Regions from separate parts of the Leucobacter allii genome, predicted to be linked through region 2. Evidence: riboswitches for the same ligand, from Rfam matches in the RefSeq annotation. Region 2 holds a riboswitch; the other holds the start of a gene.
The links. Region 2 has a riboswitch for glycine ahead of gcvP (aminomethyl-transferring glycine dehydrogenase). Riboswitches for the same ligand answer to the same signal wherever they lie in the genome.
Positions count from the first base shown of each region.

Region 1 (5,416 bases), 260 kb from region 2:
GGGCGGCCGTGTCGGCATCGGCGTCGGGCGCCCGGCCCGCGTCGATCCCCGCGGCCTCCAGCATCGTCGGAATGCCGTCCTCGAGCGCGGCGGAGCGCAGCCGCGCGAGCGCCGCCTCGACCGGCTCCGGGGTCGCGCTCTGCAGGAAGCGGAGGACCGAGGAGGAGGCGACGGCCTGCGAGAGCGCGGGGACCCCGAAGGAGGTCACGCTCATCGCGAGCACGAGGACGGTGGCGAGGGACACCCCGAGGTTCGCCGCGGCGCCGAGCACCCGATCCAGCGGGGCAAGCTTCGCCCGCTCGGCGGACCGCCGGACCGCGCGCCCGATGCGGCCCCCGAGGGCCGCGCCGAGCCCCAGCAGCAGGAGCCCCGCGGCGAGCGCCGCGACGACGTTCCAGCCGACCGCGGGCACCTCGCGGGAGACGAACGGCATGACGACGAGTGCGGCAGCTCCCCCCGCGACCAGGCCGAGCGCGGCGCCGAGCGTGCGCAGCAGCCCGCGGGCGAACCCGGCGATCGCGGCAGCTGCGACGAGCACGACGAGGAGCACGTCGAGGATCTGTCCGATGGTCACGCGCTCACTGTAGCGAGCCCGCTTCGGAGAAAGATGGCGAACGGCTGCCAGTCGCCCCGCGCGGAGGTACACTTGCGCAGTGAACACCAGGATGGGCTCGTCGCTCGAAGCGACGCCAGAGGAGCCTCCGTTATCGGGTCGCCGACACGCGCTGCGCTCGTGGCTGCTCGCCGAGACGGCTGAGCCGCCCGGGGAGCACGCCGGCCCGCACGGCCGACCGGGGCAGGAGCGCCGGGCCCACTGGCTCCGGGTGATGTGCCTCACCGGCGTCGACTACTTCTCCACCCTCGGCTACCAGCCGGCCATCGCCGCACTCGCCGCGGGCGCGGTCGCGCCGATCGCCACCATCGTGCTGGTCGCCGTCACCCTGCTCGGCGCCCTACCGGTGTACCGTCGCGTCGCGCGGGAGAGCCCCCACGGCACCGGCTCGATCTCGATGCTCGCCAGGCTCCTCCCCCGCTGGGGCGGCAAGCTCGCGATCCTGGCCCTCCTCGGCTTCGCCGCGACCGACTTCATGATCACCATGACCCTGTCGGCGGCGGACGCCACCGCGCACCTCGTCGAGAACCCCTTCGCGCCGCGCGGCTTCGCCGGCCAGGAGGTCGTCATCACGCTCGCGCTGCTCGCCGGTCTCGGCGTCGTCTTCCTCCGCGGCTTCCGCGAGGCGATCCGGCTCGCCACCGCGCTCGTCGCCGCGTTCCTCGCCGTGAACCTCGTGGTCGTCGTCGTCGCGATCGGCCATCTCGTGGCCGATCCGATCGTGATCGGCGACTGGTGGGGCGTGCTCACCGCGCAGCACGGCGATCCGCTGCTCGTCGTCGCGATCGCGCTCGTGGTCTTCCCGAAGCTCGCCCTCGGGCTCTCCGGCTTCGAGACCGGCGTCGCGGTCATGCCCCAGATCCGCGGCGACGCCGCGGACACCGCGGAGCGGCCCGAGGGCCGGATCCGGGGCGCGCGGCGCCTCCTCACCACCTCGGCGCTCATCATGAGCGGCTTCCTCGTCACCTCATCGATCACAACGGTCGCCCTCATCCCCGCCGCCGAGTTCCAGCCGGGCGGGGCGGCGAACGGCCGCGCCCTCGCCTACCTCGCCCACGCCTATCTCGGCGAGGGCTTCGGCACCGTCTACGACATCATCACGATCGCGATCCTCTGGTTCGCCGGCGCCTCGGCGATGGCGGGCCTGCTGAATCTCGTCCCGCGCTATCTGCCGCACTACGGCATGGCCCCCGCGTGGGCGCGCGCGACGCGGCCGCTCGTGCTCGTGTTCACCGCCGTCGCCTTCGCGATCACGGTGATCTTCGAGGCGAGCGTCGACGCGCAGGGCGGGGCGTACGCGACCGGCGTGCTCGTGCTCATCACCTCGGCGGCGGTCGCGGTGACGCTCACGGCGCGGGCGCGGAAGGAGCGCGGGGCGACCATCGGTTTCGGGATCGTGAGCCTCGTCTTCCTGTACACCACGGTCGCGAACATCATCGAGCGGCCCGACGGCATCAAGATCGCCGGCTGCTTCATCCTGGGGATCCTCGCGGTGAGCCTCGTCTCCCGCGTCCTCCGGTCGACGGAGCTGCGCGCGACCGCCGTGCGCCTCGAGCCCTCGGCCGCGGCGTTCATCGAGGCTCCCGGACAGCTCCGGCTGATCGCCCACACGCCGGACGATCTGTCGGCGGAGCGCTACGCCGCGAAGCTCGAGCACGCGCGGCGCGCGCATCGCCTGCCCGACGCCGACGCGCTCTTCATCGAGGTCGAGATCTCCGACAGCTCGGACTTCGAGGGCGAGCTGCTCGTGCGGGGCGTCGAACGCCACGGCTTCCGCGTGCTCGTGGTGCGCAGCAGTTCGGTGCCGAACGCCATCGCCGCGGTCGCGCTGCACCTGCGCGACGCGCTCGGCTGCACGCCGCACGTCTACTTCCGGTGGAACGAGGGGAATCCGATCGCCGGCTTCGCCCGCTTCCTGCTCTTCGGCGAGGGCGAGATCGCGCCGATGACGCGCGAGGTGCTGCGGGAGGCGGAGCCCGATCACACGCGCCGTCCGTGGGTGCACGTCGCCTGAGTGCGGTCGTCGACCGGAGAGGAAGGAACCGAGCCGCAGAACGCCTCTCGGCGGAAGGCCGCTCGAAGCGGCGAAAATTGGAGCCCGGGGTTACTGCGGCCCGGCACGAGAGATTCTACCGCAGTCTCCTCCGCGCACCAGGGCGGGTTCGGGCCCGGGCGCGTCAGGCGAGCGTGCCGTCCCGCCAGCGGCGCGCCCCCGCGTGCAGCTCCTGCGCGAGCGTCGAATAGCGCAGCGCCCGGGTGGTGAGCTGCGTCGCGTGCGCGTCGTCGTGCGCGTCCCGCGCGTCCGCGAGGTCGGCCGCGCCGAGCGCCATGAGGCGGCAGTAGCTTGCAGCGCGATCGAGCGCGGCGCCGAGATCCCCCGCGAAGACTCCGCGCAGGATCGTGTCGCACAGCCCCGCGATCGAGCCGGGGGTCACGGGCTCCGCGGCGCCGGCGACGACCGGATCGATGGTCGCCGAGGCGGCGCTCCCGCGCGTGAAGAGGTCGGCGGCCGCCTCGGGATCCGCGGCGACGACGCGACGCAGGAGGTAGAGGCGCCAGAGCACGCCGGCGAGGGAGTGCGTGCCCTCCGCCGCCCAGAGCTCCGCGATGTCGTCGATGCCGTCGCCCGAGGCGAGCCCGACGACCCGCTCGACGACCTGGGGATCGGCGCCGCGTCGCACCCGGTCCAGCAGCGCCCACGAGGTCTCCTGAGCGAGGCGGTGGGCCGCGCCGGGCTCGTCAGAGCCGATGATCCAGTCGAAATCGGCGGTGGGCTGCAGGATGGGACGCTGATGGTCTCGGTGCACGGAACTCCTCGGGTGTCTCCGCGGGGCCTGGCGCACGGGATGGTGCGCGATCTCCGGCCGCCCGCGGACCCGGAGAGTCTACGCCGCCGGGAGCCCGCGCGCATGGGAGCCGGGTTGGAATCCCGTCACGCGGCCCGGGCACGGGCCCGGCACCGTCGGGGCGCGGGCCCGATCCGACCGGGGCGCGTGCCGTGCGCGGTGCTTGGGGATCCGCCGCGGCGGTGCTATCGTCGGCTGCAATCAACGTGAATATCGGCCATCGAGCCGCAGCGGGAGAGTCCGGGGGCGTGCGACCCGGCGCCGTAGGAGCAAGCCCTCCCCGGGAATCTCTCAGGCACCCGTACCGCTGCAGCACGGCAACTCTGAAAAGCAGCCGCGACGCCGCGGCTCACCGAAGGTGCAAGGACGCGCTCGTCGCGAACGGACGGGGCGTTCGAATCTCTCAGGTCCCAGTACAGAGCGGGGAGGATCCCAGTCCGCCCGCGCGAACGCGCACCCCGTTCGGAGACCCCATGACCGCCGTTCCCGCCTCCCCCGCAGGCTCCCCAGCGACCGTACCCGCAGCCTCCCCCGCCGTACCCGCAGACTCCACGACCGCACCTGCAGACTCCCCGGCGACCGTACCCGCAGCCTCCCCCGCCGTCTCTTCCACGACGGCACCCGCTGCCCCGTCGCTCCCGCCCGCGCGGGCGCGATCGGGCACGAGCGTGTTCGAACTGTTCACGGTGGGCCTCGGCCCGTCGAGCTCGCACACCGTCGGACCGATGCGCGCCGCCCGCGGCTTCGTCGACCGAGTGCGCGCCGCGGGGCTCGTGGACCGGGTCGCCGGACTGCGCGTCGAGCTCACCGGCTCGCTCGCGGCGACCGGGCGCGGGCACGGCACCTTCACCGCCGTGCTGCTCGGACTGGAGGGCTTCGACCCCGGGACCGTGCTCCCCGACGAGGCGGATCGGGCGCTCGCCCGGATCCGCTCGGAGGGGACGGTCCGGCTCGCCGCCGAGCTGGGGTCCCCGACGGTCGAGCTCGACTTCGGCGTCGAGGATCTCGTGCTGCGCCCCCTCACCGTGCTGCCGAGACACACGAACGGGATGCGCTTCGCGGCCCTCGACGCCTCGGCCGCCCCGCTCCACGAGGAGCTCGCCTACTCGGTCGGTGGCGGCTTCGTCGTGCGGGAGGGCGAGGAGGAGTCCGGCGAATCCGCGGCCGGCCCGGCGGAGCCCTATCCGTTCCGCACGGCCGCCGAACTGCTCGCGCATGCCAGGGGGTCCGGGCGCTCGATCGCGGAGGTGATGCTCGCGAACGAACGGAGCCGGCACGAGGAACGGGATATCCAAGATGGCCTTGCCCGCATCTGGCAGGTCATGGAGGCCTGCAAGAACTCGGCGCTCACCCGCACGGGGCCCCTGCCCGGCGGCCTCGGCGTGCGACGCCGCGCGCCCGAGTGGCATCGGCGGCTGAGCGAGCGCGATCCGGATCGGGATCCGCGGTACTGGCAGGAGTGGATCAACCTCGTCGCGCTCGCCGTGAACGAGGAGAACGCCTCGGGAGGGCGCGTCGTCACGGCGCCGACGAACGGCGCGGCGGGTATCATCCCCGCGGTGCTCTTCTACGCCACGCACTACCACCCGGAGGCGGCGGGCTGGTGCGCGGCGCAGCGCCAGGAGGTCGTCGGGGAGTTCCTGCTCGCCGCCGCCGCGGTCGGCGCCCTCTACCGGGAGCAGGCGTCGATCTCCGGGGCCGAGGTCGGCTGCCAGGGCGAGGTCGGGTCCGCATCCTCGATGGCGGCGGCGGGACTCGCGCAGGTGCTCGGGGGCACCCCCGAGCAGGTGGAGAACGCCGCGGAGATCGCCATGGAGCACAACCTCGGCCTCACCTGCGACCCGGTCGGCGGTCTCGTGCAGATCCCCTGCATCGAGCGCAACGCGATCGCGGCCGGGAAGGCGGTCAACGCGGCGAACATGGCGCTCATGGGCGACGGCTCGCACCACGTCAGCCT
Region 1 covers NZ_CP095045.1:2,533,201-2,538,616, forward strand. The annotation lists gene MUN78_RS11750 (MarP family serine protease) at 1-574, opposite strand, end outside; gene MUN78_RS11755 (APC family permease) at 666-2,627, shown strand; gene MUN78_RS11760 (hypothetical protein) at 2,791-3,420, opposite strand; glycine riboswitch at 3,681-3,776, shown strand; glycine riboswitch at 3,778-3,888, shown strand; gene MUN78_RS11765 (L-serine ammonia-lyase) at 4,185-5,416, shown strand, end outside.
Region 1: another riboswitch for glycine. It lies ahead of MUN78_RS11765 (L-serine ammonia-lyase); the one in region 2 lies ahead of gcvP (aminomethyl-transferring glycine dehydrogenase).

Region 2 (5,416 bases):
CGTAGACGCCGTAGGTGGAGGGGTAGGTGATCATGATCGCGGCGAGCTGGTCGCGATGCGCCTCGACCTTCGCGCGCAGATCGTCGAGGTCGATGTGCCCGGAGTCGGTGTTCCGCACGACGACGACGCGCATCCCGGCGAGCACGGCGGAGGCCGCGTTCGTGCCGTGCGCCGAGGCGGGGATGAGGCAGACCGTGCGGTCCGCCTCGCCCCGTGAGCGGTGGTAGCCGCGGATGGCGAGGAGGCCGGCGAGCTCGCCCTGCGCGCCCGAGTTCGGCTGCAGCGACATGCCGGCGTACCCGGTGATGGCGACCAGTCGGCGCTCGAGCTCCGCGATGAGCTCGCGCCAGCCGACGGTCTGCTCGGCGGGCGCGTACGGGTGGATGCCCGCGAACTCCGGCCAGGAGATGGCCTCCATCTCGGCGGTCGCGTTGAGCTTCATCGTGCAGGATCCGAGCGGGATCATCGTGCGGTCGAGCGCGAGGTCGCGGTCCGCGAGGCGGCGCAGGTACCGCAGCATCTGGGTCTCGGAGCGCACGGTGGCGAAGATCGGGTGGCTGAGGTAGTCGCTCGTGCGGGCGAGCGCCGGCGGGAACGCGGCGCCCGGCGCCGGCGCGCTCGGCTCGGCGGCGCCGAAGGCGCGCGCCACGGCGGCGATGTGCGCGGCCGTCGTGGTCTCGTCGGTCGAGACGCCGACCGTGCCCGCATCGATGCGGCGCAGGTTGATCCCGGCCGCGGCCGCGGCCGCGATCACCGCGTCGGCGCGGCCGGGGACCTCGGCGACGACCGTGTCGAAGAACGAGGCCGAGGCGAGCGGGATCCCCGCGGCGGCGAGCGCCGCGGCGAGCGCCCTCGCGTGCGCGTGCACGCGCTCGGCGATGGCCCGGAGCCCCTCGGGGCCGTGGTACACGGCGTACATCGACGCCGTGATGGCGAGCAGCGCCTGCGCGGTGCAGATGTTGCTCGTCGCCTTCTCCCTGCGGATGTGCTGCTCGCGGGTCTGCAGCGCGAGCCGATAGGCCTGTCGGCCCGCGGCGTCCCTGGACACGCCGACGAGGCGGCCGGGGAGCGAGCGCTCGAGCCCGGCGCGGACCGCGAGGTACGCCGCGTGGGGGCCGCCGAAGAAGAGCGGCACGCCGAAGCGCTGGGTGCTGCCCACGGCGACGTCGGCGCCCTGCTCGCCCGGCGGCACGATGAGGGTGAGGGAGAGCAGATCGGCGATCACGGTCACCATCGCGCCGCGCTCCCGCGCCGCGGCGATCGTCGCCGCGTGGTCGACGACGGCGCCGCGGTCGCCCGGCTGCTGCAGCACGATGCCGAAGAGCTCCCCCTCGGGCAGCCCGGCGCCGAGGTCGGCGACCTCGACCTCGAAGCCAAGCGCCTCGGCGCGGCCCCGGATCACGGCGATGGTCTGCGGGAAGAGCGCGGCGTCGAGCACGGCCTTCGCGGTGGGCGACGCCTTGCCGGCGCGGCGCATGAGGAGCACGGCCTCGGCGGCCGCGGAGCTCTCGTCGAGCATCGAGGCGTTCGCCACGGGCAGCGCCGTGAGGTCGGAGACCATCGTCTGGAAGTTCAGGAGCGCCTCGAGGCGTCCCTGCGAGATCTCCGGCTGGTACGGCGTGTACGCGGTGTACCAGGCGGGGCTCTCGAGGACGTTCCGACGGATCACCGGGGGCGTGTGCGTGTCCGAGAAGCCCTGCCCGATCATCTGGACCATCGGGGTGTTCTTCGCCGCGAAGCCGCGGAGCTCGGCGAGGATCTGCTCCTCGCCGACGCCGGCGGGGAGGTCGAGCGGACCGTCCATGCGGATGGCGCTCGGGACCGCGGCGTCGACGAGTTCGTCGAGCTCGGCGTAGCCGAGGCGGTCGAGCATGGCCCGCACATCGGCGGGGGCGGTCACGCCGATGTGCCGGTCGGCGAAGGCGCTGGCTGGAGGGGTGGGGCTCACGAGGATCTCCGAGGGGACGTCGTGCGGGGCACGAAGCGGACGAGAGGATCCTCCCCGCTCTGTGATGGGTACCTGAGAGATTCGGATGCGCCCGCCCGGGCGGGCGCATCCTTGCACCGTCGGTGAGCCGGCGCTCGCGCGCCTGCCGCTTTCCAGAGTCGCCGTGTCGTGACGGTACGGGGGCCTGAGAGATTCCCGGGGAGGGGTTGCTCCTACGGCGCCGGGCGCTCGGCCCGGGCTCTCCCGCCATGACGTGATGGCCGGTATTCAGATGTGCTGCTGCGGTCTCACTCTACACGGCGCGCGGCCGATCGGGATCGCCGGCGGCGTCCGTGCCGTCGAGCGCCAGGAGCTCCTCCTCGACCTCCCCGCCGTAGCCTTCGCGCTGCGGGTCGCCGTGGAGCCCGCCCGAGACCGCGTACTCCTCCTCGGGCGAGAGGATGAGGCGGTGGCGGGTGTAGAGCCCGAAGATGAGCAGGCCGACGACGTAGACCACCACGATCGCCACGATGGCCGGACGGAAGGTCTCGTTGAGCAGGAAGCCGAGGAAGATGAGCGCCGAGATCACGGCCGCCGCCGCGGCGCCGAACACGCCCCAGGGGCTGCGATACGGTCGCTTCGCATCGGGGTACTTGCGGCGCAGGATGATGAAGGACAGCATCTGCATGAAGTAGGCGAGCACGGCGCCCCACACGGCGATGTTCAGGACGACGGCGCCGCCGACGCCGCTGTCGCCGCCCGTGAGCTCCACGATGACGAGCGCGGCGAGGCCGATGATCGCCCCGGCGATGAGCGCGACCCAGGGGGTCTGGCGCGAGCCCGTGAGCGAGAGGAACTTGGGGTAGTAGCCCGCGCGGGAGAGGGAGTAGAGGTTGCGCCCGTAGGCGAACATGATTCCCTGCAGCGAAGCGAGCAGGCCGAACAGCGCGAAGAGGGCGAGGAGACCGGCGACCCAGGCGAGATCGTCGCCGAGGATCGCGCGGAAGCCGTCGAGGAGCGGCTCCCCCGCGACACCCGTGGCCTCGGCGCCGAGCACGGCGGTGTTGAGCAGGAGCACGAGGAGGCCGGTGACGATGAGGGTGCCGCGGGCCCAGAGGCCGGCGCGCGGGATGTCGCGGACGGGATCGTGCGACTCCTCCGCAGCGAGGGGCAGCTCCTCGATGCCGAGGAAGAGCCACATGGCGAAGGGCAGCGCGAAGAGGATCGGCAGCACGCCGTGCGGCAGGAAGGCGGACTGCCCGGGGTCGGGCGCGATGTCGAGGAGGCTCCCCCAGTTCACGGTGCCGCTCGCGAACGCCATGACGGCGAAGAGCACGAGCACGCCGATCGAGACGAAGGAGACGACGATCGCGAACTTGAGCGAGATGGCCGCGCCCGCCGTGTTGAGCGCCACGAAGGCGGCGTAGAGGATGATCCACCACACCCAGTTCGGCAGGCTGAACCCCATGAGCCCCTCCGTGACGCCGTTGGCGTAGCCCGCGGAGAAGTAGACGATGACCGCGGTCGTCGCGACGTACTCGATGGATTCCGCGAGCCCCGTCACGAAGCCGCCCCACGGCCCCATCGCCGCGCGGCCGAAGGAGTAGGCCCCTCCCGTGTGCGGCATGGCTGCGGCCATCTCGCCGATGGAGAAGACGAGGCCGTAGTACATGACCACGAGGATGGCGAAGGCGATGAGCATGCCGCCGAAGCCGGCCGCCTCGATGCCGAAGTTCCATCCGGAGAAGTTGCCGGAGATCACGGCCCCGACGGCGAGGCCCCAGAGCCCCCAGACGCCGGCGGCGCGCTTGAGCTTGCGCTTCTCGAAGTACCCGGATTCCGCGGTGGTGTACGTCACCCCGGAGACTCTCAACGTGTCCTTGGCCATCTCGGCCCCTTTCACTGCGGTGTGATCGGTGCGCGTCGTGCGTCGTCGACGCTGCGGTGGTGCGATGTCGAGACCGACTATAGCGATCTATTGGTCGTTTACCACCACCTTTATGTAAATTCTTCCGCGCGATCACCGAGGGGGACGTGCTTTAATGGTCGAGCGATCGACCATTGACGTGACACCCGGTCTCGACGACGAGCAAGGAGCCCACATGATCCCGAACAGCGGCAACCTCACCCCGGACGAGCTGAGGCGGGCCGTCGCCGCGGGCGAGATCGACACCGTGATCGTCGCGTTCACCGACGTGCAGGGTCGGCTGGTCGGCAAGCGCATCTCCGCGAGGCTCTTCCTCGAGGACGCCATGGAGCACGGCTCGGAGTGCTGCAACTACCTCCTCGCCGTCGACGTCGAGCTCAACACGGTCGACGGCTACGCGCTCACCAGCTGGGAGAGCGGCTACGGCGACATGGCGATGATCCCGGATCTCGGGACGCTCCGCCTCGCCCCCTGGCTCCCGGGCACCGCGCTCGTCATCGCCGACCTCACGACTGCCGCCGACCACGCCCCCATCGCCGTCTCCCCCAGGCAGATCCTGAGGCGCCAGGTGGAGCGGCTCGCCGAGCGCGACCTCGTGCCCTTCGTCGGCACCGAGCTCGAGTTCATCGTCTTCGAGGACGACTTCCGCTCCGCGTGGCGCAAGGGCTACCGCGACCTCACCCCGGGCAGCGACTACAACGTCGACTACGCCCTCCACGCCTCGACGCGGATGGAGCCGCTGCTGCGCGACATCCGCAATTCCATGGACGGCGCCGGCATGTACTGCGAGGGCGTGAAGGGCGAGTGCAATCTCGGCCAGCAGGAGATCGCCTTCCGCTACGCCCACGCGATCACCACCTGCGACAACCATTCCATCTACAAGAGCGGCTCCAAGGAGATCGCCGACGCGCACGGCAAGAGCCTCACCTTCATGGCGAAGTTCAACGAGCGCGAGGGCAACAGCTGCCACGTGCACACGAGCCTGCGCAGCGCCGCGGGCGCACCCGTCTTCGCCGACGCCGACGCGCCGGACGGCATGTCCCCGCTGTTCCGCAGCTTCGTCGCCGGCCAGCTCGCCGCCATGCGCGAGTTCACGCTCCTCTTCGCCCCGAACATCAACTCCTACAAGCGCTACGTCGACGGCAGCTTCGCGCCGACGGCCGTCGCCTGGGGGCACGACAACCGCACCTGCGCGCTGCGCGTCGTCGGCCGGGGGCACGCCATGCGGGTCGAGAACCGCGTGCCGGGCGGCGATGTGAACCAGTACCTCGCGGTCGCGGGCATGCTCGCCGCCGGGCTCGACGGCATCGAGCGCGGGCTCGCACTCGGCGAGCCGCTCGCGGGCAACGCCTACGACAGCGACATCGCCCGCGTGCCCACCACCCTCCGCGAGGCCGCGGACCTGTTCGAGCGCTCGGAGCTCGCCCGACGGGCCTTCGGCGACGAGGTGGTCGAGCACTACGTGCACGCCGCGCGGATCGAGGTCGCCGCCTTCGACGCCGCCGTCACCGACTGGGAGCGCGTGCGCGGCTTCGAACGACTCTGACCCCCCTCCCCCACGA
Region 2 covers NZ_CP095045.1:2,277,681-2,283,096, forward strand. The annotation lists gene gcvP (aminomethyl-transferring glycine dehydrogenase) at 1-1,954, opposite strand, end outside; glycine riboswitch at 2,006-2,106, opposite strand; glycine riboswitch at 2,111-2,204, opposite strand; gene MUN78_RS10615 (amino acid permease) at 2,241-3,815, opposite strand; gene MUN78_RS10620 (glutamine synthetase family protein) at 4,030-5,400, shown strand.